3 regions of the Exiguobacterium sp. s101 genome follow, and region 3 is predicted to be linked to each of the others. Evidence: riboswitches for the same ligand, from Rfam matches in the RefSeq annotation. Region 3 holds a riboswitch; each other region holds the start of a gene.
What was found. A riboswitch is a leader RNA that binds a small molecule or an ion and turns the genes downstream of it on or off. The one in region 3 is predicted to bind S-adenosylmethionine.
Positions count from the first base shown of each region.

Region 1: linked by a shared signal. The riboswitch ahead of KNO76_RS07475 (Na+/H+ antiporter NhaC family protein) and the one ahead of KNO76_RS09140 (methionine ABC transporter ATP-binding protein) in region 3 are both predicted to bind S-adenosylmethionine.
Region 2: linked by a shared signal. The riboswitch ahead of metK (methionine adenosyltransferase) and the one ahead of KNO76_RS09140 (methionine ABC transporter ATP-binding protein) in region 3 are both predicted to bind S-adenosylmethionine.

Region 1 is NZ_JACSKX010000007.1:22,320-32,813, forward strand. Features, by position in the region: gene KNO76_RS07470 (GGDEF domain-containing protein) at 1-1,544, shown strand, start outside; SAM riboswitch class I at 1,643-1,738, shown strand; gene KNO76_RS07475 (Na+/H+ antiporter NhaC family protein) at 1,806-3,089, shown strand; gene KNO76_RS07480 (TVP38/TMEM64 family protein) at 3,107-3,751, opposite strand; gene trhO (oxygen-dependent tRNA uridine(34) hydroxylase TrhO) at 3,977-4,918, shown strand; gene KNO76_RS07490 (divergent PAP2 family protein) at 5,036-5,461, shown strand; gene KNO76_RS07495 (PucR family transcriptional regulator) at 5,552-6,775, shown strand; gene ald (alanine dehydrogenase) at 6,908-8,038, shown strand; gene murB (UDP-N-acetylmuramate dehydrogenase) at 8,127-9,047, opposite strand; gene KNO76_RS07510 (diacylglycerol/polyprenol kinase family protein) at 9,202-9,852, opposite strand; gene KNO76_RS07515 (DUF1836 domain-containing protein) at 10,004-10,494, shown strand, end outside.
Region 2 is NZ_JACSKX010000017.1:2,100-12,593, forward strand. Features, by position in the region: gene KNO76_RS12450 (iron-containing alcohol dehydrogenase) at 1-312, shown strand, start outside; gene KNO76_RS12455 (glucose-6-phosphate isomerase) at 419-1,771, shown strand; gene ytkD (RNA deprotection pyrophosphohydrolase) at 1,871-2,344, shown strand; gene KNO76_RS12465 (alpha/beta hydrolase family protein) at 2,325-3,092, shown strand; gene pckA (phosphoenolpyruvate carboxykinase (ATP)) at 3,111-4,682, opposite strand; SAM riboswitch class I at 5,004-5,123, shown strand; gene metK (methionine adenosyltransferase) at 5,256-6,464, shown strand; gene KNO76_RS12480 (hypothetical protein) at 6,505-7,026, opposite strand; gene KNO76_RS12485 (GNAT family N-acetyltransferase) at 7,191-7,661, shown strand; gene KNO76_RS12490 (alpha/beta fold hydrolase) at 7,750-8,466, shown strand; gene mnmM (tRNA 5-(aminomethyl)-2-thiouridylate-methyltransferase MnmM) at 8,497-9,072, opposite strand; gene mnmL (tRNA modification radical SAM protein MnmL/YtqA) at 9,026-10,000, opposite strand; gene KNO76_RS12505 (MDR family MFS transporter) at 10,177-10,494, shown strand, end outside.
Region 3 is NZ_JACSKX010000009.1:69,217-79,710, reverse strand. Features, by position in the region: gene sufD (Fe-S cluster assembly protein SufD) at 1-722, opposite strand, end outside; gene sufC (Fe-S cluster assembly ATPase SufC) at 735-1,496, opposite strand; gene KNO76_RS09155 (MDR family MFS transporter) at 1,675-2,889, opposite strand; gene KNO76_RS09150 (MetQ/NlpA family ABC transporter substrate-binding protein) at 2,990-3,823, opposite strand; gene KNO76_RS09145 (methionine ABC transporter permease) at 3,851-4,513, opposite strand; gene KNO76_RS09140 (methionine ABC transporter ATP-binding protein) at 4,503-5,531, opposite strand; SAM riboswitch class I at 5,609-5,714, opposite strand; gene KNO76_RS09135 (thioredoxin family protein) at 6,165-6,422, opposite strand; gene gcvH (glycine cleavage system protein GcvH) at 6,611-6,994, opposite strand; gene KNO76_RS09125 (arsenate reductase family protein) at 7,043-7,396, opposite strand; gene KNO76_RS09120 (hypothetical protein) at 7,444-8,175, opposite strand; gene KNO76_RS09115 (acyl-CoA dehydrogenase family protein) at 8,265-10,049, opposite strand; gene KNO76_RS09110 (acetyl-CoA C-acetyltransferase) at 10,063-10,494, opposite strand, start outside.

The DNA.
Region 1 (10,494 bases), on a different contig from region 3:
TACTCGTCGTCATTTTTCAACTCGACTCAATCGAAGTCAAAGGTGTGTACTTCACTTTTTCTGAGAGTATCGTCTTAATCTTATTTTTATTTTTTGGATTTGAAACGGCACTCATCGTCAACCAAATCGGATTGTTTATTTTTCAATTTGCCAATCTGAAACCAAAAGTCGCCATCCGTCGATTCCGTTTCACTTATCCTTGGAACGCCATTACAGCTTATTTAGAAATTGTTATTCCGGCAGCTGTCTATCTCGCCATTGGTGGCGAGACCGGACTTGACTTTTATTCACAGGAATCTTTTGTTCCACTCGCCGGACTGTTTCTTGAAATTTTCTTAAACACCGTGTTCCAAAAATATCAGGTGAAATGGTGGTTCCGTGTCGACATCGCCTTGAGCGACTTTATGAAGATTGCATTTTATACGTACGTCGTCAGTCTGATCTTCATTTTAGCGGCGGCATTGTTCCGAGAGACCAATCTACTTGTCGTCAGTAGCATCGCGGCTGCATTAACATTTTTTATTAAGCGGCTCCTCATTCAAAAAGAGCGGCAAGATGCATTCAAATCGTTGATCGAACAATACGATGAAGCAAAAGAAGCCGTCTCCTTGTCACAGAGTGAGGCGCAAGCCATCGAAGTTTTTTTAAGTCAGTGTGAACAATTGAATCACTACGATGAAGGATATGTCGAGTTTAGATTGTTCGATCGTATACTCTACTTTGATTTGAAGACACGTCAACCAATCGATCGACCAGTAGTATACGCACTACTCGACATCAGTCAACCGAATGACCCCGTCCTCGACTATGAGATGCGATTTGAATGGGATGCCTCACTTTCCGATGCTTTCCATAATGACTATCATAGCTTCGTCTCTGTCCGCTCGGAAGAAATAGAAGGAATTCGTACATGGATTGTCATGACCGGCGAGCAGGTTTATGGATATCCAAAAATCATTCAGCAGGAAATCATCAAACTCTTAAAGTCGTTCAATCGGACCATCAGTCGGTGTCATGAACGAGACCGTCTCTATACCGAGAGCCGGACGGATAGTTTGACGCTTCTCGCAAATGCACGCGCATTTTATGAATATGGGATTCAACAAATATCCAATATCTCGATGTATCCGATTTCGGTCGCCATGCTCGATATTGATTTCTTCAAAAAAATCAATGATACGTATGGACATCAAGTCGGTGACCACGTGTTACAAGAATTCGGGCGACGAATTCGACAAGTACTTCGTACAGATGATTTTGCCGCACGATATGGCGGGGAAGAATTCATTTTACTCCTCAACCAGTGTGATATGACCCAAGCGATTGAAGTCGCAGAGCGCATTCGTCACCAAATCGAAGCAAAACCATTTTGTGTCGACCAATACGAAATTTCTGTGACCACGTCGATTGGAGTCGATACGATTGAAGCGTTTGGAAATAAGCGTCTAGATGATACGATTCGAAACGCAGACCGTGCGCTGTATGTCGGTGGGAAATATGCAGGACGTAACCGCGTGGCACACTTCAACAATTTAACGACGTAAACTCCCCTTTCTCACATCGAATTGGGGAGTTTTTAAGTTGACAACTAGATTCGAAACAGGTACGTTAGGGAACGTGTTTACTAATTGAATAGATTAACTTTTTATCGAGAGAGACGGAGGGACTGGCCCTGTGAAGTCTCGGCAGCGGGGAACCTGTGCCAAATCCAGCGGGCGTATTGCTCGAAAGATGAAAAGGGTATTTCGCACGAAGGACCTTTTTCTCAGAAAAGGGTCCTTTTTATTTTTAATGAGGTGATTATTTTGGAACAACCAACAGCAAACAAATGGGCACTCTTGCCGTTGCTCGTCTTCTTACTCTTTTTTATCGGAGCGGGTGTCTATTACGGGGATTTTTATAAGTTTCCGGTCCTCGTTGCGGCCATCATCGCCTTGATGGTTGCAGCATTCATGACAAAAGGAAATGCTATCCAAACCGTCGAGCGCATCGCTCAAGGAGCCGGCAATCCGGGAATCATCATTATGATTTTTATCTTCTTACTGGCCGGCGCATTTTCAACCGTCGCTGAATCAATCGGCGCCATCGATGCAACGGTCAACGCTGCGTTGACTCTCTTACCACCATCGCTTCTTTTGAGCGGGCTCTTCGTCATTGCCGCCTTCATCTCCATGGCGATGGGAACGTCGACCGGGACGATTGCTGCACTTGCACCAATCGCACTCGGTATACATGAAGAGAGTGGTGTCAACGTCGCCATCGCTGCGGCAGCGGTCGTCGGGGGTGCGATGTTCGGGGATAACCTCTCGTTTATCTCAGATACGACCATCGCTGCTGTGCGGACACAACGGACGAATATGCGTGATAAGTTCCGAACGAACTTCTGGATTGTGTTACCGGCCGCAATCATCACAACCATTTTACTCGCCGTCTTATCGAACGGTGAATCGACTGTCGATGTCGCTGCATTTGAGTGGTATAAACTGATTCCGTATCTCGCGGTGATCGGACTAGCGTTAACAGGACTGAACGTCATTCTCGTTTTGTTAGGTGGGATTACGCTCACGGGTATCATTGGTCTACTTGACGGAAGCTTATCTGTGACAGCGTTTGTGACAGCCATTGCGGACGGGATGATCGGCATGGCCGAAATCTCGTTCTTGACGTTACTCATGGGCGGACTTGTCGGACTCATTTCACATAACGGCGGTCTCGCATATTTACGTGATGCCTTGACGTCACGCATCCAAAAACGGGCCGGTGCTGAATGGAGTATCGCCGGTCTTGTCAGTGCGACAAACGTGGCGACGGCGAACAACACGATTTCCATTCTCGTAGCCGGACCGCTTGCAGCGAACATTGCAGACGAATATGACATCGAACGGAAAAAGTCTGCTAGCGTGCTCGACATCTTCTCGTGCGGCGTACAAGGGATTCTCCCATACGGAGCACAACTCCTCATTGCCGCAGAGTTGACGGAGACGGCATCGCCTGACCTCGTCCCGTTCATGTTCTATCCGTTCCTCCTCTTTATTTGCGGAGGGATTGCCATTGCTTTCAACTTCCCGCGCTTTAAAAATCAGTCATAAGCGAAAACACCCCTTTCTCAAAGGGGTGTTTGTCGTTTGGTCACCATCTCTTGTTTCAATTGCTCGTTCCGTTTCTTGAACGCCCGTCGCTTGAGCACTTCCTCAAGCCCTCGACTGATGGCCCATAGTATGACTAAGAGCAGACCGAGCATCGACAAGCGAAACGGGCTTTGAATAAATTCTTCCCACTGGTCTCCGATGACAGAGAAAATGACGACGACGAGCAGTTTACCAAATCCCGCTGCTAATATGAACGTACGGAGCTTCATTTGGATGAGCGCCAGTAAATAGGTAATCAAACTGACCGGGATGAACGGGAGTGAATATAAGAACCCGAGCGAAATCGGGCTCATGTGATTAATTCGTTCTAACCAATATATCGCCGTCTTATGCTTCTCAAGCCATCGTGTCATCGGTTTTCGGAAGATGTACCGGACGGCCGCGAAGACGACAATCGTTCCGAGAAGACTCCCGATCCACGACAAGAGAACACCTAACAAAAAGCCATATGTCGCCGCATTCGCAGAAATGATTAAGACGAGTGGCAGAAAAGGGAAGATTGCTTCTAAAAATGGAGCACCAAGACCAGCCCAAGGACCACCAGGCAAACTCTGAAGCCACTCAATCAATTGGATAATGTACTGTTGGAGAGAAGTGAGCATAGTCGTTCCACCTTCAACTTTTGTTACTACTCTATTACCCGAATTCGATTTAGAAGACGCATCTCCCTGCATTCATCAAAAAAAATTAAAAACCATTTGCGAAAATCCGTCGTGATATTTATCATATAATAATGGACTTGTGGTTGCAGGCAAGTCTATTCGTCGAACGACACAACCCAACGTTCGTTTTCCTGCAAAAAACTGAACACAGGGGAGCAACATAACATGGAAACAAAACCAATGCGGGTCTTGCTGTACTATAAGTACGTCAATATCGAAGACCCAGAAACACTCACGCAAGAACATTTGAAGTATTGTAAAGATCTCGGTATCAAAGGGCGTATCCTGATTTCTTCTGAAGGAATCAACGGAACGTGCTCCGGTACATGGGAACAAACCGAGCAATACATGAATGATTTGAAAGCAAGCCCACTCTTCAGCGATATTGAGTTTAAAATCGATGAAGTCGAAGAGCATGCCTTCAAGAAAATTTTTGTTCGTCACAAGAAAGAGCTCGTGACGTGGCGCTTTGATGGTGAGTTTGATGTGCCGAAACAACACGGAGCATACCTAGAACCAGCAGAATGGAAAGAGATGATGAACCGTGATGATGTCGTCATCCTCGATGTTCGTAACAACTACGAGTACGAACTTGGTCGCTTTAAAAATGCGATCAAAATTGATGTAGAGGCTTCACGTTACATGCCGGAATGGCTTGAAGAGAACAAGGACCTCTACGAAGGGAAAACTCTTCTCACATACTGTACCGGCGGCGTCCGTTGCGAGAAATTTACAGCATATATGCGTGACCAAGGTCACGATAACATTTTCCACTTAAAAGGTGGTGTCGCGATGTATGGAAAAGACGAAGCGACAAAAGGAGAGAACTGGGACGGTGAGCTTTATGTCTTCGATGAGCGCATCAACGTCCCTATCAACTCGGTGAACCCATCTGTCGTCTCACATTGCATGCATTGCGGGACAGAAACGGTTCGTTACGTTAATTGTGCCAACCCGGAGTGCAACGTTCAACATTTCTGTTGTGAAGAGTGTGAACCGAAACAAATGCGTTCATGCTCAAAAGAGTGTCAAGAACACCCACGCAACCGTTATATCATCGACAATATTGCAGAGAAACTTCAGGAAACTGAAGGAGTAGTCGGGTAACAAAAATCGACCAAAAGGTGTCACGGATGACTCATCCGCGGCACCTTTTTTGACGAAATCTTAACGTATAATCTGAGACGCTTTCGGGTATAGTGAAGGTACTATGTCAGACAGGAAGTGAATACTTGCATGTTTAACGAACCTTTACTCGCTGCGATTCTTGCTTGGTTTATCGCCCAAGCGGCCAAACTCGTAACTGAACTCATTAAAACACGGGATTTTGAAATTGAAATCATGTTCGCTTCAGGCGGCATGCCGAGTTCACACTCATCTACTGTCGTTGCTCTCGCTACGGCAATCGGTCGTGCAGAAGGGATTGACTCGAGTATGTTCGCACTCGCCGTCGTCTTTGCGACAATCGTCATGTATGATGCTACCGGAGTTCGCCAGGCGGTCGGGTTTCAAGCTCGTCTCTTGAATGACTACTTTAAGGGGATCAAACATGAAACCCCGCTCTTGAATGAGCTTGTCGGACATACGCCGTTCCAAGTCATCATTGGGGCTTTACTCGGCCTTGTCGTTGGATTGTTTTTTCCCATTTAATCGTTAAAGGTATGTCATTTCTCACACTCTCGATTCTTTTTGTGAAGTTTCACAAAGAAGACGGTATACTCAGAGTGAGGAGGAATCGATATGCCTTTTTTGCAGAAATCATATGAATCACTCGATACACTCGCCGAAGCGATTGGCCAAGCGATTCGAGCACCTATTACGATTGAAAATCGCTATCACCAATTACTCGCCTATAGTACCCATCCCGACTCGACCGACCCGGCCAGAATCGCGACCATTATCGGTCGTCGCGTACCTGAAGCCGTGATCGAAGATTTATGGGAGAGTGGTATTTTAAGAGAAGTCACCGTCCAAGATGAACCCGTTGTCATCCCAGCGCGGCTCTCCATCGGTCTCGGGGAACGCGCGGCAATCGTCATCAAACAACATGATGAAGTACTCGGCTATATTTGGAGTTTAGCCCGCACAAATCCGTTCACCAATCAAGAGTTGGCAATTCTACAAGAAGGAGCGACAATCGCCAAGAAACTACTCATGACAATTGCGATGCACGAACGTCGTATCAGTGCCGAGCTTGAACGTTTTTTATTAGATGTCCTTGCTTCTTCGTCGCTCTCCGATTCTAATCGCGAAAGATTGAATGAACTCGCACCTATCGCGGTCGCGAGTCGTCTAACAATCATCGAATGTACCCAACCGATCACCCCTCAACTCGCTGAGCGTCTTCATTATGTGCTCGCAACTCAAGAGGCAATCGAAGTCGTTTTACATGCCATCGATGGTCAGCAGTTACTCGTCTGGCACTATATGAAGTCTGAACTGTCCGATGAAGAGACGGAATTATTAGCTTGGGCGGAACGGTTCGAACAGTTACTTCAAGACAAATTTATCGAATCCGAACCACGACTCGGAATCAGTCGACGCTTTTTTGAGAGTGACATGTTATACGACGCAGCCGAGGAAGCAAGACGCGTCACGACATTGCGTCGCAAGTTCCCTCTCGAACTCTCGACTTCCCGTGCTTTCGAACAGATTGGAATTTATCAACTTGTCCCAGAGCTCGCACGGCGCATCGGGCTCCGACTTGAAACCCATCCGACCATCGAACGGTTGCAACATTACGATTCGTCCCATCAGACCGAACTCGTGACGACACTCGAATGGTATTTTTATTTCGAAGGCAATGTTAAGCGAGTCGCATCCCACCTACACATCCATCCGAATACCGTCCTATACCGGATTCGACGCATCGAAGAGTTGACGAATATCACTCAAGTGTCATTACCGGAACGAGCTATGATTTATTTGGCCATCAAAGCTGGTCAATATCGATTAGAAGACTAGACGTTCGCTTTGTGTTTTTTCACAAAGCGAACGTCTTCGTTTTTAGAATCCATGATAAAGACAGCGCTTTCAATTGGATTTATACTAGGGGTGTGAACAATTTGTGTCAACGGAATGAAAGGGGAATGTTCCATGAAAATCGGGGTATTAAAAGAAATTAAAAACAACGAAAATCGGGTGGCATTAACACCGATGGGTTCATTTATGCTAACAGAGCTTGGTCATGACGTAGTCGTCGAAACGAACGCCGGACTCGGTAGTGGATTCACGAATATGGAGTATATCGATGCAGGTGCAACAATCGTCGAAACAGCGAAAGAAGTATGGGAAGGCGTCGAACTCGCACTTAAAGTAAAAGAGCCACAGCCGTCGGAATATCAATATTTCCGTTCTGATTTGACGCTCTTCACGTATTTACACCTCGCGGCGGAGCCAGAGTTAACGAAAGCGCTCGTCGATTCAGGTATAACAGCAATTGCGTATGAGACAGTAGAGGTCGATCGGACGTTACCACTTCTCACACCAATGAGTGAAGTGGCAGGTCGGATGGCTGCCCAAATCGGAGCACAAATCCTTGAAAAACCTCACGGTGGGAAAGGAATTTTAATGTCAGGATTACCAGGCGTGCCTCGTGCGAATGTTACCGTCATCGGGGGCGGTGTCGTCGGAACGAACGCGGCCCGCATCGCAATCGGTCTCGGCGCAAGCGTTACGCTGATGGACATTAGCCCTGCTCGTCTTCGTCAAATCGATGACTTGTTTGGAAATACCATCAACACGTTAATCTCAAATAAATATAATATCGCCAAACGAGTGGCCGAGAGTGACCTCGTCATCGGGGCTGTCCTCATTCCAGGAGCGAAAGCACCTAAGCTTGTCACAGAAGAAATGGTACAACGAATGTCACCAGGCTCTGTCATCGTAGACGTCGCGATCGACCAAGGAGGCATTTGTGAGACAATCGACCACATCACCACGCATGATGCACCGACGTATGAACGTTATGGTGTACAGCATTATGCCGTTGCTAACATGCCGGGAGCAGTACCACGCACATCAACAATGGGTCTGACGAACGCGACGATGCCATATATCATTGAATGTGCACAAAAAGGCGTATTCCAAGCACTTCTTGAAAATGGTTCACTTCTCAAAGGCTTAAACGTCATCAAAGGGACTGTCACATATGAAGCGGTCGCTCGTGATCTGGAATATCCGTTCGTTCCTGCTCATGAAGCGGTCGCAAAACAAACACAAGCATAAATCTAAGGCAACGAGATGCCCGTTCTCGTTGCTTTTTTGTTATAAATGAAAGAAGGAATCGAACGAAGTCGTCCGATTCCTTCTTTCATTATGCATTCTCAACGGTGATGTCTTCCCCGATAATTTTCACTTCCGGTTCTAACTCCACTTCGAACTTTTCTTTGACGGTCGTTTGGACGTGACGAATGAGCGAGATGTACTCTGTCGCTGTCGCCTCGTCAATATTGACGATAAATCCGGCGTGCTTGAGCGATACTTCTGCTCCTCCGATTCGCTTACCCTGTAGACCTGATTCCTGAATCAACTTGCCGGCAAAATAGCCAGGTGGGCGTTTAAATACACTTCCGCATGAAGGATACTCCAGCGGTTGCTTCGATTCACGTTTATATGTCAAATCGTCCATCACTTCTTTGATCACTTCGTAGTTCTTCGGTTCGAGTTCGAACGTCGCTTCTAATACGATCAATCCCTCTTTAGATACACGACTCGTCCGGTAATCAAGTTCCAGTTCGTTTTTTGACAAATGAAGTACTTGGCCTTCCGGTGTCAATACCGTCGCAGACGTAATGACGTCTTTCGTCTCTCCTCCGTATGCACCAGCATTCATATAGACCGCACCACCGACCGTTCCAGGAATACCACAAGCAAACTCAAGACCAGACAAGCTCTCTGCAAGCGCTTGACGAGAAACATCAATAATCGCTGCTCCAGCTTGTGCAATCATTTGATCGCCATCACGACGAATCGTGTTTAATTCATTCAAATTTAAAACGATTCCGCGGATTCCCCCATCCCGGACAATCAAATTTGAACCGAACCCAAGAACCATAAATGGCATCGCTTCCTGATGGGCTAGTTCTAAAACGGCCTGTACTTCTTCGTACGTATGTGGTGCTACGAAGTAATCTGCCTTTCCACCTAGTTTTGTATACGTGTGCGCCGACAATGGCTCGTCTTGAAGGACGCGCTCGGTCGGAATGATACTTTGAAGTTGCTGTAAAAAGCTCATGCGTTCACTCAATCCTTTACCTTCTATTTAATCAGTGTTCGGTCCCATTTCATTCATCCCGAGCACGTCCCTGAATGGTTTCAGTACGAAACACAGTATACAAATGATTACCGGGCGTGACAAGCAACGTTTTTCTTACAAATTAACAATTAGTTTATAACAATAGTGATGTGGCCATAGCAACTACAATGGGGATTGTAAAGTTATCCCAATCTCGATACGATATCGCTTCTGTCAGCGTTGCAATGATGGAAATAATAAACCCATAAGTTACCACTTGCCACATCACGATATCATTCCACAAAAACAATAAAAATAAGACCGCATATGAACTAAGGAACATCGCGACACTTCCTTGGAAGGAACGCTTTTGGCCGTATAAGTCATAAGTGATTGTGCCGTATTTCCGTCCGATGAGTGCAGCCATCCCGTCTCCCCATGCGAGAACGAGTGAACCGGCTAAAAAAGCAATCGGCTCTGACTCAAAGAAAAAATAGAGGATAACGAGTAACGCGATTGGATAATAAACTGTCCCGAACGACTTTCTTTCCGTTTGATGTACCGGCGATGGACTTTTGTATAACAAGACCGCGTTCGCAAAGGTAAAAAAGATAAGCGGGACTGCCGCAACGTACCATGACTCTAATAACCAAATCGCTAAAAGAGACCAGTGCCCGACTGCGATATGTACACTTTTTCGAATTGTTTCATCTGTCCACCCAAGACGTTTCCCAACTTGTTCGAGTCCTACGAGAAATACGAGGACGACCACGATCGAAAGAATTGAACTAATCCATTCATTCATTGCTTGACCACCTTTATGTACAGAGTGTATATGATATCGTCATTATACCTTAATCGGTGCCCATCCTAGCTTACTTTTCAAACATTTGGTAGAATGAGGTCAAATGACTGTATAGCCAACGTACGATGTTGGCGATAGAAAGGGTGGCCGTATGCGCGACGCAACTTCAATTCAAACTTTGGCAGATTGCCTTCATTTTATGCAGGTCGGAGAAATCGAGCGAGCCATCGCCCTCTTCCCCGAGGACGTACGTGAGCACTTTCCAAAAGAGCTTCGAAAAATCCACTTGTTTCATATTGAAAAGAACGGCTTATCAATCAACCAAATCGTCGCACTTGCGAACGCATTGACCGGAGAACATCTCTCCGCGACGACAATTCAAAACTGGACGAAGCGTGAAGTCCGGAAAATCATCGGTGTCCCACGAATCGGTAAAAAGTATTCCTTGCATCAAGCGGCAATCATTTATCTCCTTGATGACTTGAAACACCTTTTTTCACTGGAAGAGACGAGTTCCTTGTTGGCGCTCATCTTCAATAACCCTGACCGGGACGAAGACGACTTCATCACCCCGATTGATTTCTATCGTCTGTATGCGGAATATGCGAAGTCCACAAGCCCGATTGACCTTCTCGATACGCG
Region 2 (10,494 bases), on a different contig from region 3:
CTCGCGATCCTCTTCCCACGTTGGATGGAACACGTATTGGATGAAGACAACGCAGCACGTTTCGCACGACTCGGTACCGAAGTATTCGATGTCGAGCCGGGTGAACATGACTTGGAGACAGGGAAACGGACAATCCAAGCTGTTCGTGCATTCTTCGACCAACTCGGTGCGCCAAACTCGCTCCGGGACTACGAAATTGATGAGTCGACATTCGATGCGATTCTCGATTCGGCAATGAAGCGTGGTGCATTCGGTCGTTTCCGTACACTTGAACGGGAAGATGTCTCAAAAATCTTAGAACTTAGTAAATAAGGCGAATTCTTGCCTATTTTGCAATAATGATTGAACGAATCCGACGTTTCCGTTTATGATGGGTCATGTATGGCTCTTTTACGAGCGATTTAAAGGAGGAAATGACATGTCAACTGTACGTTTCGATTATTCAAACGCGCTCTCATTCGTAGGGAGGCACGAAATCGACCAAATGCAAGAAACGGTAAAAACCCTTCACTCTGTGATTCACGAGCGAAGCGGAGCCGGAAGTGATTTTCTTGGGTGGGTCGATCTTCCGACCGAATACGATCAAGATGAGTTCGCACGAATCAAAGCTGCGGCGGAACGAATTCGCGAGAATTCAGACGTTCTCGTCGTCGTCGGAATCGGAGGATCTTACCTCGGTGCCCGTGCAGCGATCGAAATGCTTCAACATTCGTTCTTCAACGTATTATCAAAAGAAGAGCGCAAGGCTCCACAAGTATTCTATGCGGGCCACAATATCTCATCGACGTATATGAGAGAATTGCTTCAAGTGCTCGAAGGAAAAGACGTCTCGGTTAACGTCATCTCGAAATCAGGGACGACGACAGAACCTGCGATTGCTTTCCGTGTCCTTAAACAGTTCATGGAAGAAAAGTACGGACAAGACGGGGCGCGTGAGCGCATCTACGCAACGACAGATCGGGCTCGCGGTGCACTCAAGACCCTCGCGGACGCGGAAGGATACGAATCGTTCGTTATTCCTGATGATGTCGGTGGACGCTTCTCTGTCCTCACACCAGTCGGTCTTCTTACGATTGCCGCTGCCGGAATCGATATCGATGCCTTGATGGAAGGGGCACGTGACGCACAGAACGCTTACAGCTCTCCTGAATTGGCAGAGAATGAAGCATATCAATATGCGGTTGTACGAAACGCCCTTTACGCAAAAGGAAAGTCGATTGAGATGCTCGTCAACTACGAACCGGCTCTTCACTACGTGTCAGAGTGGTGGAAGCAGCTTTACGGTGAATCAGAGGGGAAAGACAATAAAGGGATCTTCCCTGCGGCTGTCGATTTCTCGACGGATCTTCACTCAATGGGGCAATACATCCAAGAAGGTCGTCGCGACTTGTTCGAGACAGTCATCCGTGTGAAAGAAGTTCGTCATTCGATGAACGTTCCAGAAGACGCACAGGACTTGGATGGCTTGAACTTCCTTGCCGGTGAAACGATTCAATTTGTGAATGACAAGGCGACAGAAGGAACACTTCTCGCACACACAGACGGCGATGTACCGAACTTAGTCGTCGAATTGCCGGAGATGACCCCCTATCACCTTGGTTACTTGTTCTATTTCTTTGAGAAAGCATGCGCGATGAGCGGTTACATCCTCGGAGTGAACCCGTTCAACCAGCCAGGCGTCGAAGCGTACAAAGCAAACATGTTCGCTTTGCTCGGTAAACCGGGATATGAAGAACAAAAAGCAGAACTCGAAAAACGCTTGAATCAATAAGAAAACGAATCGGTCCGCAAGTCGGGCTGATTTTTTTGTTTGAAACTGGGTGAAGACAAGGTAAAGTGAGAGTAGATAGGGGAAAGAAAGGGATGGACTATGAAGACATTCAAGGATTACTATCATAATCAAGTTGAGCTAAGCTTCACCCATTATCCATTCTCAGACACACCGCTCCACGTCTGGGTCGTCGCCCGTTACGAGGATAAGTGGGTATTGACGAAGCATAAACAAAGAGGACTCGAGTTTCCGGGCGGGAAAGTCGAGCCGGGCGAGCATGAGGACGCCGCCGCAATCCGAGAAGTTTATGAAGAGACCGGTGGAATCGTGAAGACACTACGCTACTTGGGACAGTATCGGGTGCTCGGTCGAGGTGATACGGTCGTCAAAAATATTTACTTTGCAGAGATTGAGCGATTTGAAGATCATCCTGCCGTCGACGAGACGGATGGGGCCGTCTTGATTGATGCATTGCCGGGTAATTTGTTACGCAATCAACGTTATAGTTTTATGATGAAAGACCGAGTCTTACCGGAGACGATGAGGGTTCTACATGAACAACAGTTGGTTTGACCGAGTTGATGTGTTACCACCGTACGCAGGTTATCGGGTGACAAGAGGGTGGTACACGACAAATGATGGAGAAGAGGTCGTAGCGTATTCAATCGAACCAAAACAACCGAATGGGCACGTGTTGATGTACTTACGGGGAGGGACGGCACGAATCGGGGACGTCCGTTTACCGCGGCTCATGCAATTCGCATCACGCGGCTTTCATGTCGTCGCTCCCGTCTATCGTGGCAACCATGGTGGGACTGGAAAAGAGGATTTTGGTGGGGATGACTTGGAAGATGTGCTCTCGCTCTTCGATCGCGTTCAAACGAGCGGACGACCGGTTCACGTGCTCGGCTTTTCGCGAGGCGGAATGATGGCACTATCGCTCGCCTCCGAACGACCGGTCACCACGGTCACATCCTGGGCAGGCGTGACGAACCTAGAATGGACATATGAGGAACAGCGTTCGATGCGGAAGATGTTACGTCGCATGACAGGTGGGGACCCAAGGACAGCTGAGTCCGCATACGTCGAACGCTCCCCGCTCTATAAAGAATGGGAGGCCCCGACACTCATCATCCATGGTACGGATGATGAGCAGGTTCGCTTGCGTCATGCGACAGCTGTCGCTGAGAAGTTAGGGGAGCAGGCTGAATTTTGGGTGGTCCCATTCGGACATCAGCTCCCATTTTGGGATAAATGGGAGACGACAGAGCAGGCGATGGACTGGATGATACAGCAAGAAAAAACACCGACTCATGATTGAGTCGGTGTTTTGATGTAGTTAGATGACGAGTGGACCGGCTGCGATGATTGATTCACTTGCTTTCGTGAAACGCTTGAAGTTCTCTTTAAATTTCATGGCAAGTGCTTTTGCCTCCATGTCGTAACGAGCTGAATCGTTCCATGTATCTCGTGGATTGAGAACAGTACTCGGTACACCTTCGATGGCTACTGGAATCTCGACATTGAAAATGTCATGTTTCATCGTTTCGACATCACGAAGCTGTCCATTGATTGCGGCGTTGACCATCGCGCGCGTATAAGCGAGTTTCATACGTGAACCTTCACCGTATGCACCACCTGTCCAACCTGTGTTGACGAGATAGACATCGACATCGTGTTTTTCAATCAATTGACCAAGCATATCCGCGTAACGCTCTGGTGCGAGCGGGAGGAACGGTGAACCGAAGCAAGTCGAAAACGTCGCTTGTGGTTCTGTGACACCGCGCTCCGTGCCGGCAAGTTTTGACGTATAGCCAGACAAGAAGTGATACATCGCTTGCTCTTTCGTCAATTTGCTGATCGGTGGCAAGACGCCGTACGCATCTGCCGTCAAGAAAACAATTGTATTCGGATGACCTGCGCGTGATGGGAGCATCGCATTGTCGATGAACTCAATCGGATATGCCGCACGCGTGTTTTCCGTTAAAGAAATGTTTTTGTAGTCTGGTGTTCGATCATCGTTTAGCACAACGTTTTCAATCAATGAACCGAATCGAATCGCATCATAAATTTGTGGTTCGTTCTCACGTGATAAATTGATTGTCTTTGCGTAGCAACCGCCTTCAATGTTAAAGATGCCGTCTGGTGACCATCCGTGTTCATCGTCACCGATCAAGTGACGCTCAAGGTCAGCCGAAAGTGTCGTCTTCCCAGTTCCCGACAATCCGAAAAAGAGAGCCGTTTCGTTCGCATCATTGACATTTGCCGAACAGTGCATCGATAACACGTTTTGTTCAGGCAACAAGAAGTTCATGACGGAGAAGATTGATTTTTTGATTTCACCACCGTATTCTGTTCCCCCGATCAGAATTGTACGTTTGGCGAATGAAACGAGAATGAACGTCTCTGAGTTTGTGCCATCGACCGCAGGGTCTGCTTTATAACTCGGTGCATAAATGACCGTAAACGGGTCGAACGCACCTTTCGTCGGCCATTCACGTAAGAAGAGTTGTTTAGCGAATAGACTATGCCACGCATACTCTGTGATGGCACGAACGGGTAAGGTGTAGTGTTCATCCGCGCCAGCCGCAGCTTCAAGATAGTAGAGCTTATCTTTCTTCTCTAAGTGATTGAGTACTTTTTCAAGAAGTGCTGAAAACTTCTCTTCAGCGATTGGTTGGTTGACCTTCCCCCAATCGACAAGGTTGTTGCTGACTTCATCTTGTACGACGAATTTGTCTTTCGGTGACCGTCCGGTAAAAGCACCGGTGCTGACAGATAATGCCCCGTCTTTTGTCAGTACACCTTCACCATTTTGAATGGCTTCTTCTACCAGCTCTGGAACCGTCAAGTTCCGTAACATGTCGGTACGATTAATTAATTCTTCGATTTTCAGGAGCGTTGTCGCCATCCTGAATCCCACCTTTCCCCTAAATAGATGTGGATGAAATCCGCATACTTCCGCAATCAAGATTAATTAGTATGACGTTTTTAATTATATGTGACACACTAATTAAAAACAAGCATTTCTTCTCTATTAAGTAAGCGCTTTCTTACAAGGATAGTTTAACACATTCTCTTATCACAAGGTGTTAAAAAAAAGAAACGAAATAAAAAAATGGTTGAAGATTCACAAACAGAAATGTTTAGCAAGTCTGTGAAAAAATACGAATTCGTTCAATTCCCTTGACATAATCGGATGTCATTTATATGATGGTTTTCGTAACGGATACTCTTATTCTGAGCGGTGGAGGGAACAAGGCCCTACGAAGCCCAGCAACCGTCCGACATGAAGTCTTGTGCGGAAAAGGTGCTATCCTGAAGCGAAGCCATTAGCTTCGAACGATAAGAGGGTAAGGAAGAACGATTCAACCTTTCCCCATGTATGTCATCGGGGGAGGTTTTTTTCATTACCGTCCCAAAGCAACGCGTAAGGGGAACGAGTACCGTCCACATATCACCCTTATTATAGGAGGTTTTTTGAATGTCAAATTTGAACCGTCGACTTTTTACTTCAGAGTCGGTTACTGAAGGACATCCAGACAAAATTTGTGATCAGATTTCTGACTCGATTTTGGATGCCATTTTAGCGGAAGACCCGAATGCCCGTGTTGCGGCAGAAACGTCTGTCACAACAGGTCTTGTACTCGTAGCTGGTGAAATCACAACGTCAACTTACGTGGATATCCCGAAAGTTGTCCGTGAAACAATCCGTGAAATCGGATACACACGTGCGAAATATGGTTTCGATGCTGAAACATGTGCAGTCTTGACATCGATTGACGAACAATCGGTCGATATCGCGCAAGGTGTAGACCAAGCCCTTGAAGCTCGTGAAGGTCAAATGACTGAAGAGGAGCTTGATGCAATCGGGGCAGGAGACCAAGGTCTCATGTTCGGATACGCAACAAACGAGACACCTGAACTCATGCCCCTCCCAATCTCGTTGGCACACAAGTTGTCACGTCGTCTTGCGGAAATACGTAAGAACGGTACGCTTGAGTACCTCCGTCCGGATGGGAAAACACAAGTAACGGTTGAGTACGATGAGAATAACAACCCTGTTCGTATCGATACAATCGTTATCTCGACGCAGCATGCAGAAGAGATTACACTCGAGCAAATTCAAGAAGACTTGAAAAAATATGTCATTGAAGCAGTCATTCCGGCTGAACTTATCGATGCTGAAACGAAATACTTCATCAACCCGACTGGTCGCTTCGTAATCGGTGGACCACAAGGGGATGCAGGTTTGACAGGACGTAAAATCATCGTCGATACGTACGGTGGATACGCTCGTCACGGCGGTGGTGCATTCTCTGGTAAAGATCCGACAAAAGTTGACCGTTCAGCGGCATACGCAGCCCGCTATGTAGCGAAAAACATCGTTGCAGCAGGACTTGCGGATAAAGCGGAAGTACAACTCGCGTATGCAATCGGGGTTGCACACCCTGTATCAATCGCTGTCGATACATTCGGCACTGGAAAATTGAGCGAAACAGAACTCGTTGAACTCGTTCGTGAGAACTTTGACCTCCGTCCGGCAGGTATTATCAAAATGCTCGACCTTCGTCGCCCGATCTACAAACAGACAGCAGCTTACGGTCACTTCGGTCGTACAGATGTGGAACTCCCTTGGGAGCAAACAGATAAAGCAGCAGTTCTTGAAGAAGGCGCGAAGCGTTTCGTGTAATCAAAAACGACCTTTCCGCGGAAAGGTCGTTTTTTTTGGTTCATGTAGTTGGTGGTGTCTGTTTATTTTCGTCTGACTCAGAATCGTTGGAAGTTGTTTCTTGTCCGAGAGCTGTATCTTTCGCTTCGACGACCTTCTCACCGATATCTTGTAAATCAGACTTGGCTTCTTGTGCCGTATCAACGATTTTATTGACGTCTTCTTTAACTGTATCTACTTCTCTGACGACTTTTTCATATACGTTCTGAACGTCTGTAGATACTTCCTGAATTTTGCCGGAAGCCGTCTTCACTTGTTCAATAACCTGTGAGGCTTTACCAGCAGGGTCTTGTTTCATTTCATTGACAATGCCGCCGACCGAAGATTTTGCGCTCGAGAGGGATTGTTTCGTATGATCTCGATTCGAGGAGCTAAGTAATGCGAGGAGACCGCCGACAAGTGCACCGAGTAACATGCCGGTCACGACGTTTATTTTCGGACTTCCCGCGTTCATTTGGTCAAATTGACGATTTGGGTTCTCTGTTTGTTCGACTTTCGGGTCATGCTCTAATTTTGGTTCCATGTTGTTCCACTCCTTCATTTGATTGGCATTGCTAGTTTTATACCCAAGTCGAATGCTGAGATAACGTTTTATAATGAATCGTCATGAAAAAGAAATGTAGTGCAGGATAAAAACACTATGATAGGGAATGATACAAATAGATTGGCCTAAAGGGGGAAGCGATCATGAATATGCGAGAAGCAGTTCCAGAAGATGCGGCGTTAATTCGAACGATTGCACTTGCAACGATTTCAAAGAATGATTCCAATCGGACAAGAGCGATGGAGCGCGCCTATCGACAAGAAGAGATTGTACGAGCAATCAGTTCAAGTGAAGAAGCACGAGAACAATATTTTATCGTTGGCGAGTATGAAGACCATGTCATCGGATTTTGTCATGCCATCGATCGCGGTGACATGTGGGAGATGCTTCGTCTCTATCTTCATCCCGATCACCATCGGAACGGGTACGGTGCAGATTTTTTAAGGCACCTTCAATCGAAAAAAACACAACCGGTGGAAGTGTACGTTGAAAATTCGAATGACCAGGCGATTGCTTTCCTCTTGCATCAATCATTTAAAGAAGTGAATCGAATTCAAGAAGAGGTCTACGACCAACCGATGGAACTCATTCATCTAAGATATGTCCCGAGCTAAGACTCCAGACGGATTTTGCTTAAACATCAGTTGCGGCTGATGTTTTTTTGATACAATGAATATAGTCTATAAATGAGGTGACGGCAGCATGACATATGAAGAAACACAAAAAGGGGTCATCGTCATCGTTTATCCGCTACAGTTCACATCTCGGATCAGCGAGAATTTTATTCGACGACTTCAAGACGAGTACGAAGTAATTGTCGTCCGCGACCAATCGATGGGCTTGACGGCAGAAGATCATAAACAATTGATCAAACGGGCGTTACGTGAGGCCGGCGAGTATAAATTACCGATTCATGTCGTGGCGTTCAGCCTCGGGGCGCTCTTTACAAACCGGCTTCTTCAGGAGTATGATGTGCCGCTCGGGAGCCTGACTTATATCTCTCCATTGTTTGATTGGCATGCGACTCGTCAAATCGGTGGATTAAAACAAGTCGTCGCGAGTGCAGTCGATCGTTTTCGCCCAGACTTACCACTCGGAATGATGACATTCACCGGCGGCGGCGGCGACGAATCGTCCCGATTTGGTGAAATCACATATGCCCAATATCGGGAAATCGAAGAAGAAATCGTAGAGCATCAAGAAGAAAAGAAACATTTGCCACGTCTCCCGCTCGCTTGTTTCTACGCACCTGATGATCAATTTGCAGACGTGAAGTTGACGTTGAACGTCTGCCGAAAGATTGGTGGAGATCAAGTGTATATCCGTCGATTAGAAGGATTCCCGCATTTTGGGTATGAGCGGTTGAACACCAAATTTGCAGAAACGCTCATGACGTTTTATGAATTGATTCAAGAATAAAAGAAGGCGACTCACAGGAGCCGCCTTCTTTTATTTTGAACGTTTTTCAATCGCCACGATGAATGGAGGGTGGTTGATCTGGTTGATGAAGCCGTAACGCAGTACACCCGCCTGCTTTTGGTCAAGCGACTCCACATAGCGAAGCACATCATCCCGTTCGACCTTCCCGCTCTCATGGCCGTGGTAGATGACGATGACGATGACACCACCGATAGCCATGACCTCTAGTAATTGAGACAATGCGGCAATGGTCGTATTCCCTTGTGTCGTGACGGATTTGTCACTTCCTGGTAAATAACCCAAATTGAAGACGGCTGCGGTGATTGGTCGTGTCTCATTCGCGACGACCGTATGAACCGTATCGTGACTATCATGAATGACGGTCACCCGTTCATAGACACCTGCTTCCTGTATACGTGCACGGGTTGAAGCAACCGCTTCTGTTTGGATGTCAAATGCGTATACGTGTCCCGTTTCGCCTACGGCGTTCGCCAAGAACAACGTGTCGTGCCCGTTCCCGGCAGTCATATCGATGGCGACATGTCCTACTTCGAGGTGGTCATGTAGTAATTGTTTTGCAAATGGTAGTACTCTCATTAATCCCATCAATCTCATCCTTCTTTTTTCCTTGGAAGGAATCACGTCGCTCCAATTCCGCACGAATCTTGTTTAGCACCTGCATCTTGTGACGGCTCCATAATGGACCAATCAATAAGTCAGGCGGACCGTCTCCCGTCAATCGATGGACGATCACCTCGGGTGGTATCCGTTCGAGTTGATCACAAACGAGGGAGATGTATGTGTCTTCCTCCATCAAGTCGAGCAAGCCTTTCTCATATTGACGGGCAAGTGGTGTATGTTTCAAGACGTGGAGCAAATGAATTTTGATTCCTTGTATGTCCATTTTAGCAACTTCTCGGGCTGTGTCGAGCATCATCTCCGGTGTTTCACCGGGTAGGCCATTGATGATGTGCACGCATACGCGAATGTTGTGACGACGCAGTTTTTCAAGACCGTTCAAAAATGTTTGATAATCGTGTCCGCGATTGATTTTTTTTGCGGTCGTATCATGTACGGTCTGTAAACCGAGTTCCACCCATAAAGAAGTCCGCTCATTCAGTTCGGCTAAATAGTCGACAACGTCATCAGGCAAGCAATCTGGGCGTGTCGCAATCGAGAGACCGACGACACCTTCTTGCTGAAGCGCTGCTTCGAATAATTCGCGTAATCTTTCGACTGGCGCATAGGTATTACTGTACGCCTGAAAATAGGCGATGTAGTCGGCGTTCTTCCATTTTCGATGAAGTCGCGTTTTTACTTCTTCGAATTGAACGGGAATCGGGTCACAGGCATTACCCGCAAAATCGCCACTTCCATCATCTGAACAGAATGTACATCCGCCTTTGGAGACGCGGCCATCACGGTTCGGACATGTGAAGCCACCATCGAGCGGCACTTTAAACACCTTGTTCCCGTATTCCCGACGATATGCCTCATTCAATGTATGATAGCGGTTTTGACCAAATGGATTCATGGTTATCTCTCCTTCCTTGCTCATCCTATCACAAATGAAAAATGACAAAACTTCATAATGAGTAATTTTTCTTGACACTTCTTTGGCATTCGTTTAGGTTTGATAAGGAAATCTTGTCGATTCGGCCTTTTGTGCCGATTTTTTTAATGTGAAGAGGGATGAAAGGAGGACTTGGTGTGAACAATAAAATGCCAATCTCGGTATGGATTCTAGTCATTGCGATGGCGCTCAATACAACGGCGGCGTCTTTTTTATGGCCATTTAACACCCTGTATATTCATGATTTTTTAGGTGAGTCGATGACGCTTGCCGGAGTGGCGCTTCTCGTGAACTCCGCACTCGCAATCGTCGGTAACTACATTGGAGGGACGCTATTCGACCGAATCGGAGGAAAAGCGACGCTCGTCATCTCCGTCGGCTTGTTGCTTGCGAGTTCGCTTGGATTTTTACTGTTCCACGCCACGTTCTTCGGCTATTTGGTGTGGCTCGGTTTG
Region 3 (10,494 bases):
TTCGCATAGACGACACCGCGACGGTTCATGAACGTGAGTGCTGACTCAGCGAGCTGATCGACACCACCGAAGACGACTTTCGCGTTCTCTCCAGCGAACACTTCCGTCACGACGTTGACCGTGTGCGGTTCGTTCGTACCAGAAAGGAAGTTTTCGATGTATGTCACTTCACTGCCTTCGTCTGCGACGAGGATCGTGTGGTGATAGAGGGCGCCGTTCGCCTGTTCCATCGTGAAGATCGCTTGGAGCGGATCTTTTAATTGCGTGTTTTTCGGTACATAGATAAACGCACCACCATTTGTGAGGGCAGCATTTAACGCCGAAAGACGCTCTTCATCGACACGTACGCCTTCTGTCATGAAATATTTCTCAACGAGCTCAGGATGTTGCTCCATCGCTTCTTTGATTCCCATAAATAAGACGCCTTCTGGCATCGATAATTCGTTATAGACGATATGACCGTTGCGTTCAACGAGCACGTTTGTCCGGTGGTCTCCGAGAAGTGATTCGATGTCTGCTGTCAAACCGTCTTTCGTTTCGAGTTCGACATCTCCCGCTGTGAAGTCCCACTTATCGATCTTAATCTTTTCAACTTTTGGCAAAGCAAGTGTCGGCGCAAGTTCTGCTGCCTCTTTACGACGGTTGACCATCCATGCTGGTCCACCGAGCGCTTCTGCACGTGCCGACAACGCTTGTGCATCCAATTCAAATTGTACGGTCATCGTACAGCCTCCTTACGCTTCTGTGTCTACTGTCATTCCAAGTTCTTGCTTCACCCAGTCGTAACCTTCTGCCTCGAGTCGTTGTGCGAGCTCTTTACCACCAGACAAGACGATTTTCCCGTCCATCATGATGTGTACAAAATCTGGCTCAATATAGTTGAGGAGACGTTGGTAGTGCGTGATAATCAAGCAGCCAAACTCTTCTGAGCGCATTTCGTTTACACCTTTTGCGACAACTTTTAGAGCATCGATATCAAGTCCAGAGTCGATTTCATCCAAGATGGCGATGTTCGGTTGAATCATCATCATTTGAAGAATTTCGTTACGTTTCTTCTCACCGCCTGAGAATCCTTCGTTTAAGTAACGGTGTGCCATTTCAGAAGGGATTTCGAGAAGCCCCATCTTCGTATCGAGTTCACGGATGAACTTCATGAGCGAGATTTCTTGACCTTCTTCACGACGTGAGTTGATTGCTGAACGCAAGAAGTCCGCGTTTGTGACACCGCTGATTTCAGCCGGGTACTGCATCGCAAGGAACATCCCTGCTTGTGCGCGCTCGTCGACTTCCATCTCGAGGACATCTTCGCCGTTTAATTCGACGCTTCCCCCAGTGACCTCATAAAGTGGATGGCCCATGAGTGCTGATGCGAGTGTTGATTTACCAGTCCCGTTCGGACCCATGATGGCATGAATTTCGCCACCTTTAATTTCTAGGTTAAGACCTTTGACAATCTCTTTTCCTTCGATTGAGACGCGGAGGTCATCAATTTTCATTTGTGGTACGTTAGACATTCGGATACCCCTTCCGTATTTTCTCGCCAAATTATTTGGCGTAGATTAGATATATTCTAATCTTAGACTAGTCGATTTTTTATTTCAAGCGACTCACCTTACGATTCATTCTCAATAGAAGGATAAAAGTTGAGAATGCTAATAGTAGGAAATCAAGACATTAGCCGGCAGTCTCCTCCACGAGTGCGAGAACAGCTTTTCGTTCTCGTACAGCAGCGGCGAAGAAGAAGGAACCGCATCCTGTCAATATCGCCAAACTACCGAATACCGGAAGCGAAGATTGACCAAACGTATCGAGTAACATGCCCCCGATAATCGGCCCAATCGTCTGTCCGAGCGACGTCAATCCCATCGCTCCAAAATAAGTTCCCCGCAAATGTTCCGGCGCAAGTTCATCCGTTAAGACGTCCGTCATCGTGAACATCAACACTTCACCGACCGTGAAAATGACCATTGCGACAAAGAGGACCCATTCCACTGTAGCAAATCCAATCAACAACAGCCCGAACGACAGTGTCGAGATGCCGAAAAAGAGCGATTTGATCGGGGAGACACGAATCCCGAAACGCATAATCGGATACTGGACGATGAGGACCGTGATGGCGTTCGTCGTCAATAAGTAAGCAAATAATCTTGAGCCGTCTTCTAACCCATCACTCAGCGCAATGAATTGAGGAAGTGTCGAATTGAACTGACTGTAGCCGATGATTGCAAAAATCATACCGATGATGACCGCCCGAAACGTCCGATCGTCCCGTAAGACGCGGAATGTCTCCGTCAGGCGCGGACGTACCTTTACTCCATCCCCTTCTTCAAACGGATATTTATAGAATAAGAATGAGATGATCATGCCGTATATGATGTAGACGGCGGTCACGACAAAAAAGGCGGTCTTCACACCAGTTAGTGACAACACGACTGCTAACAGTGGTCCGATGGCTGCGGCGATGTTGATCATAAAGTAACGGACGTTATAGACGATGACTCGCTCTTCGGCCTGGGTCGTGTCACTGATGAGTGCACGTGAAGCCGGTTCTAGAAAAGAGCGTGACATCCCCATCAAAATCGATAGCATGTAAAACCAAAATAGCTCTGTCGCGAGCGCAAGTCCTGCGAACGTGACGGCATTGAGCACAATCCCGATGAGCATGAGCTGTTTTCGTCCATAGCGGTCAGATAGCGTCCCTCCAAAGAAACTCATGAACAGGCCCGAAAGTGCCGTCACGGCAAAAATCGTTCCAATCACACTCGCTGAAAAGCCGAGCGTGGCCAAATAAATCGCAAAAAACGGCATGACAAAAAACGTCGCCAGTCGTGCAAAAAACGTCCCGAACAAGACGCCCCACGTCAGTGGATGAATCTGTCTGAACTTCATCCAAATCCCCCCTTTTCTTTCATATATGTAGTGTACTTCTCTTCATGAAAGAACACTAGACAAAAAAAGACTCAGGGGATGACCCCTGAGTCGAGCTGATTTATTGTTGTACCGGTACGACCGCACCTTTGTATTCGTCTAAGATCCATTGCTGTGTCTCTTCAGACGTCAACACTTCGAGGAGTGCCTTGACGCGCTCATCTTCTTCGTCCCCTTCATGTGTGACGATTAAGTTGACGTATGGTGAATCTTCCCCTTCAAGTGCGATGGCATCTTCAAGCGGGTTGAGACCTGCGTCAATCGCATAGTTCGTATTGATAAGGACCGCATCGCCTTCTCCATTTTTAAATGCCGTTGTGAGTAAAGTCGCTTCTACGTCCGTCTTGAACTCTAAGTCTTTCGGATTGTCAACGATATCAGATACTGTCGCATCAACTGTTTTGCCTTCTGCGAGTGTGATGAGTCCTTCTGATTGGAGCATCGTAAGAATTCGTCCGTGGTCAGCGACCGATGAACTCATGATGATTTCTGCCCCTTCCGGAAGTTCATCGAGCGCTTTGTAAGTTTGTGAGTAGACCCCGATCGGCTCGATGTGGACGCCACCCGCTGAGGCAAATTTGTAATCTTTGTTTTCAGTCATTTGTGACTTGAGGTACGGCTCATGTTGGAAGTAGTTCGCATCGAGCTCCCCGCTCGCGAGCGTCTTGTTCGGAAGTACGTAGTCTTGGAACTTCTTGATTTCAAGCTTGTACCCTTTTGCCTCATATTCTTCTTGGACGTGCTCTAAAATCTCAGCGTGCGGTACGTTCGATGCACCGACGATCAATGTTTTTTCATCGCCAGACCCCGAGTCTGCCTCTTCTCCGCCGCAAGCCGCGAGAACCGTGAATGCTGATAAAGCTGTCAATCCGAGTACTGTTTTCCAAGTTTTCATAATGAATCCCTCCAAATGTATGTGTGATTATGCTGAACGTTTATCAATTTTCGTGACGAGTCGGTCACCGATGAACTGGATGACGAACACGATCAACAAGATGAGCACCGTCGCCACGAACGTGACGTCGTTTTGTGAACGCTGGAACCCTTCCAAATAGGCCAAGTTCCCGAGACCGCCGCCTCCGACGACTCCGGCCATCGCCGTATAGCCGACGATTGCAACGATGGTCACTGTAATCCCGGAGACGAGCGCCGGGAGTGCTTCAGGAATTAACACTTTATAGATGACCTGCCATTTCGTCGCTCCCATCGACTCTGCCGCCTCGATGACCCCGCGGTCTACTTCGCGAAGCGCAAGTTCGACCATTCGAGCATAGAACGGTGCCGCGCCGATGATGAGCGCCGGAAGCGCCGCCGTCGAACCGAGCATCGTATCGAGTAAGAACAGCGTGAACGGGATGAGTAAGATGATCAAAATGATGAACGGGATCGAACGGAACACGTTGACGATCGCGCTGACAAAGACGTAAATCGGACGATTCTTCAATAATAGCGATTCGTTTGTAATATAGAGAACCAAACCTAAAGCGAGTCCGATCAAAAATGTCGCGACGCCTGCGACGAGCGTCATATATAACGTCTCCCAAGTCTGTTCCATCATGATTTGCCAGTCTACGTTAGGAAACATCGCTTTCCACCTCCACTTCTACGGATTGCGAACGAATCGATGCGATGGCGCGTTCGATTTCACTTGCTTCCCCAATCAATTGGATGAATAGCGTGCCGAGCGCACCGACTTGTGATTGTGTCACGTTCCCGCCGATGATGTTGAATCCGATGTCATGTGTTTTAAGAACGTCAGACAAAATCGGGTGCTCTGCCGTCTCGTTCAAGAATTTCAATTTGACGACTTGACCGCTCGGGTACCGTTCCTTCAAATGTTCGAACGTGAGCGACAAATCGTCGACTGCTCCGATTTGTTTGACGAACTCTTTCGTGATCGGTTGTTTCGGATGTTGGAACACATTAGAGACTTGACCCGTCTCGACGACTTTTCCTGCTTCCATCACGGCGACTCGGTGACATATCTTTTGAATCACGTGCATCTCATGCGTGATGAGGACGATCGTCAATCCGAGTTTCTTATTGATGCTGACGAGCAGCTCGAGAATCGAATCCGTCGTCTTCGGGTCGAGTGCACTCGTTGCTTCGTCACAGAGGAGCACCTCTGGGTTTGTGGCGAGCGCGCGTGCGATCCCGACTCGCTGCTTTTGACCGCCCGATAATTGTGACGGATAGCTGTCCTCGCGACCGTCCAATCCAACGAGTTCGACGAGTTCTTGAACCTGACGTTTCCGCTCACTTGCCGGCACCCCAATCAGCTCGAGCGGAAAACTGATATTTTCTGCGACCGTACGCGACCATAGAAGGTTAAAGTGTTGGAAGACCATCGAGACGTTTTTACGGACACCTCGTAATTCTTTCGGGCTGAGTTTCGTCAGCTCGCTCCCGGCAACTTCGATTTCACCGCTTGATGGTGATTCGAGACGATTGAGCAATCGGATGAGCGTTGACTTCCCTGCCCCCGAATATCCGATTATTCCAAAAATTTCACCGCGATCAATCGTTAGTGATACATCATCAACCGCCTGGACACGACCATTTTTCGTATCAAACCATTTGGCGACGTTTCGTAATTGAATCAATATATTTCCCTCCTGACAACAAAAAAAGCGCACACGTTTGAGCAAACGTGCGCACTTTATCGTACGGACAACGATTGCTCTCATCTTTCAAGGTTTTCACCTTGCTGGAATTAGCACCATTTCGGATTACTCCGCGGTTGCTGGGCGTCATAGGGCCAGTCCCTCAGCCTCTCTTGATAAGAGTGTTGTATATTCGATTAGCTTTATCATAGCGACAGCTTTTTCTGCTGTCAAATCCTTTTTTCAAAAAATTAAAAAAAGGTGCCGTCCGAGGACGACACAGAACGTAGCACCTTGAGTCACGGAAGGACAGCCCATAGATGAGAATCTTTTGCCCGTTCAAGATTTCCACCCTTACATGGGGGAGATTCACCAATCACCACTCAATCTTAGCTTGGACCGTGCGATTATACGAAACGTCTCTCCTCGCTTGATTTTTTTGGGGGACAATCGAAGGGAAGACTGACGTGTATTCGTGTAAAGTGTAGCAGCGGCTTCGCCAAAACGTCTTGATGTCGGGAATATCGCGTCCTATTTTGTGTTCAAGTAAGATGTTGTAATGAATATACCATTCGTGAACTTTCTGTGTCAACTGATTATTTAAAATTTTCAGATTATTCTAATGTTCCTCTCTTACTTTACGAAAGAGAGGACATGTTGCACATTTTGAAACGCGTAAAGACGATCCCGCACCTTGCCGTTTTCAAGCTTCAATAGTGCCGGAACACTCATCACCTGATACGCTTCGAGCTCTTTCGGAATATAGTTCGCATCCCGCTTTTCAATTTTAATTTCAGGGTCGACCGCTTCGATGACCGTCAACATTTTCTCCGCTACAGCGCATGTACCACACATCGGGGCGTATATATATAAGTATCCGTCTGTAATCATTCTTCTCACCTCTCCTGTCATTATAATGGGCGATGGATTCTCATTCAAAAATCGTGCTCTGTTGAAATTTTAAAATATTCTTCTATCTCGTGTTTGAACGAGCGACGCTCATCAAATCCGATCACTACCGCCTCGACTTCGAGTAAACAAAAAAACGGCTTCTCCGATTCGGGAGAGGCCGATTTCGATTATCCTTGAATCATCGCTTCATATTCTTCCGCAGACATGAGCTTGTCGAGGTCCGACTCTTCCGTCAACTCGACTTCGACCATCCATGCGTTTTCAAACGGTGACTCGTTGACGAGTTCTGGAGAATCCGCGAGGTCCTCGTTCACTGCTGTGATGCGTCCTGATACCGGCGCATACAACTCAGAGACCGTCTTCACTGATTCGACCGAACCGAATGGCTCGTCGAGCAAAATTGTACCATCGACTTCTGGGAGTTCGACAAACACGATATCCCCTAGCTCGCTCTGTGCGAAATCCGTGATGCCGATGCGGGCTTTCGTCCCGTTCACTTCTACCCACTCATGTTCTTTTGAATAACGTAAATTTGCTGGTACTTTGCTCATCCTAACTTCCCCCTCAAATGAATTAGACTCACATCTGTATTATAGCACTTAGCCCCAAACGTCCGTAAAGGACTTTTCTGAAAATCCGACGGTCGTTTTTTCACCATTTGTGACGATTGGCCGCTTCAAAAGCATACCATTGCTCGTTAATAACTCGAGTTGTTCGTCTTCTGATAAATGTGGCAACTTGTCTTTAATTCCTTCATTCCGGTAAACTTGCCCGCTCGTGTTGAAGAATTTCTTGAGCGGTAAATCCGATTGCTTCCATAAATCAGCGAGTTCTTCTTTCGTCGGCGTCGATTCGACGATATGGACGTATGTATAATCGATGCCTTGCTCTTTCAACCATTTTTCTGCTTTTTTGCACGTACTGCATGGTGGATAGCCGTATAGTGTCACCATCTGTTCATCACCTCTATCATCAATGTAGCATATTCTGAGAAATCAATTCACGTCTCAAGCAACCGCTCAATCTCTCGCTTCATCGTCGTGTTGACAACATGTCGCTCTTCGATAAAACGTAAGATGGTCGACGCCGCGACGCCTGATCTGCCATATCCTAATACCCCGCCCAACAGGAAAGAAATCATCTGCGGATGTCTCGACTCGACCCGACGTGTCGGGTTGAAGGCGTCGCCTTGTTCACCGATTGCTTTCAAGACATTTTGAACGGCTGCGACTTGGATGAGCTCGAATCCGGCAAGCGTCTCCCCTCGACGTTCGCGTAACAAGCCCACATATAGATTCGTCAATGCTTCTTCGTAGTAATAAGAGGATGTATGACGCTCGATAGCGAGGTCCGGTGTCGCGAACACATCTAGCGCCTCATCACGTCTCCAAACGACACGTCCTGGCGTATAGGCGATGGTCGCCAGTTCGTGCAGTTCAAACACGGCGAACTCGCCATAAATGCCGTCATGATACATGATTTTATGCCCGTCTTTCGTATTTTGGAACTGATAGTGAAGCGGTTCGACTTCGAGCCAGTCAAGTCGGTCAATAAAGCGTGCCTTATGCCCGTCCTCGACAATCAAAAAGAAATCGAGGTCTGAATACTCATCCAACCGCTCCGTCTCTTGTCCAATCGATCCTAATGCAAGCAACATGAGCGTGCCGTCATGTTCGGCAACGGACCGTCCAATTCGTTCCATCCGGTCGAGTAATACATCTCGTTTTGTCATCATCTCTCCCCCTCGTCTCTATTGTACGTGGCAGAGCTCAAAAAAAGAAAGGGCCGACCGCGTCCGGTCCACCCTTTCTGTCAATTTGATTAGACGATAAACTTATTCGCTTTGATGAGGCTCGCTGCGACTTCACGCTTCGTACCGATTACATTGATTGGCTGGTAGCGGCTGAACTTTTTCATCGCCGAGAGAAGCATACGCTGCTCGTCACCAAACGCCGCTGCGTACAACACTTCTTTCGCCATGAGTTCGACTTGTTTGAATACTTGCTCCGCAAAAATTTCTGTGTAGCGGACTTTGAGCGTGTTCTTCTCTTCGCCTGTACGTGCGATCGCTTTGTCTGTACGAGCGATGGCTGCTTCAAGCGCGTAGATGGCACTGATCATGTCTGCGATCTTCGCCAAGATTTCTTGTTCGTTTTGAAGGTCTTGTTGATACTTCTGTACCGCTGTACCAGCGACCATCAAGTGGATTTTCTTCATGTTCGCAAGGAGCATCTTCTCACGTGCGAGCGGTGAGCCGTCCAATTCTTGTGGCATGTAGCTCATGAGCTCTTTTTGAAGTTTTTGTGCTTCTGCGAGAAGTGGCAATTCACCTTTCATCGCTTTCTTGAGGAGCGTACCTGGTACGATTAAACGGTTGATTTCGTTCGTTCCTTCGAAGATTCGGTTGATGCGTGAGTCACGGTAGAGGTTCTCGACTTCATATTCTGCCATGAATCCGTATCCACCGTGGATTTGAACCGCTTCATCGACGACATAGTCGAATGTTTCAGAAGCGAACACTTTGTTGAGTGAGCATTCAATCGCGTATTCCGCGATCGCTTGTGCAACTTTCGATCCATCACGCATATTCTCGTCACCGAGTGCGTCGAGGCTGTCTTGGAACAAGCCACCTGTACGGTAGACCGAACTTTCCATCGCATAGATATTCGCTGCCATCGTTGCGAGTTTTTCTTGGATGAGCGGGAATTGACTGATCGGTGTCTTGAACTGCTTGCGCTCGTTCGCGTATTGTACCGAGAGGTCGAATGCACGTTTTGAAGACCCGACTGCTCCGACTGCGAGTTTGTAACGACCGACGTTCAAGATGTTGAAGGCGATGACGTGGCCTTTTCCGACTTCACCGAGAAGGTTGTCGACTGGTACTTCAACATCTTCAAGGATGAGCGTACGTGTCGACGATCCCTTGATTCCCATCTTCTGCTCTTCTGCGCCTGTTGAAACTCCTTTGAAGTCACGCTCGACGATGAAGGCACTGAACTTGTCGCCATCGATTTTCGCGTAGACGACGAAGACGTTTGCGAAACCAGCGTTTGTAATCCATTGCTTCTCACCGTTCAAGACGTAGTGCGTGCCCGCCTCGTTCAAGACAGCTGTTGACTTCGCACCGAGGGCGTCAGATCCTGAGCCCGGCTCAGTGAGTGCGTAAGCTGCAATCCATTCGCCTGTCGCAAGTTTTGGCAAGTACTTGTGTTTTTGCTCTTCTGATCCGAAGAAGACGATCGGGAGCGTCCCAATCCCAACGTGTGCGCCGTAGCTGAGTGCAAACGAACGCGCTTTCGCAAAACGCTCCGTAATGATGGAAGATGAGATTTTATCGAGCTGGTAGCCACCGTACTCTTCTGGAACGTCTGCTCCGAGGAGTCCGAGCTCTCCTGCTTCTTTCAACAATTCGACTGAGAGGTCGAACTCATGTTTCTCGATGCGTCCGAGGACTGGCATGACACGGTCATCAACAAATCCTGCTGTCGTGTCCCCGATCATCTTATGCTCATCTGAAAAATCCTCTGGAGTGAAGAGACGCGCTGCGTCGAGTTCGTCAATGACGAAGCTACCGCCTTTAATCAATTCATGTTCTGTACGTTCCATATCCGATTCCCCCTTAAAGTAATTCGAAGACACCAGCCGCGCCCATACCGCCGCCGATACACATCGTGACAACCCCATACTTCTCATTGCGTCGTTTCATCTCATGCAAGATCGAGACCGAAAGTTTTGCTCCTGTACATCCAAGCGGGTGGCCGAGGGCGATAGCGCCTCCGTTCACGTTTACTTTCGACGGATCAATTCCGAGTTCCCGGATGACACCGAGTGACTGACTCGCGAACGCTTCGTTCAACTCGAACAATCCGACCTCTTCTAACTTCACACCAGCCATCTCGAGTGCTTTTGGAATGGCGACGATCGGACCGATTCCCATCACTTCCGGGCGGACACCGCCGACCGCGAACGAGAGGAACTTCGCCATCGGTTGTAACCCTTGGCGTTCTGCTTCTTCACGCTCCATGACGAGGACAGCTGCCGCTCCGTCTGA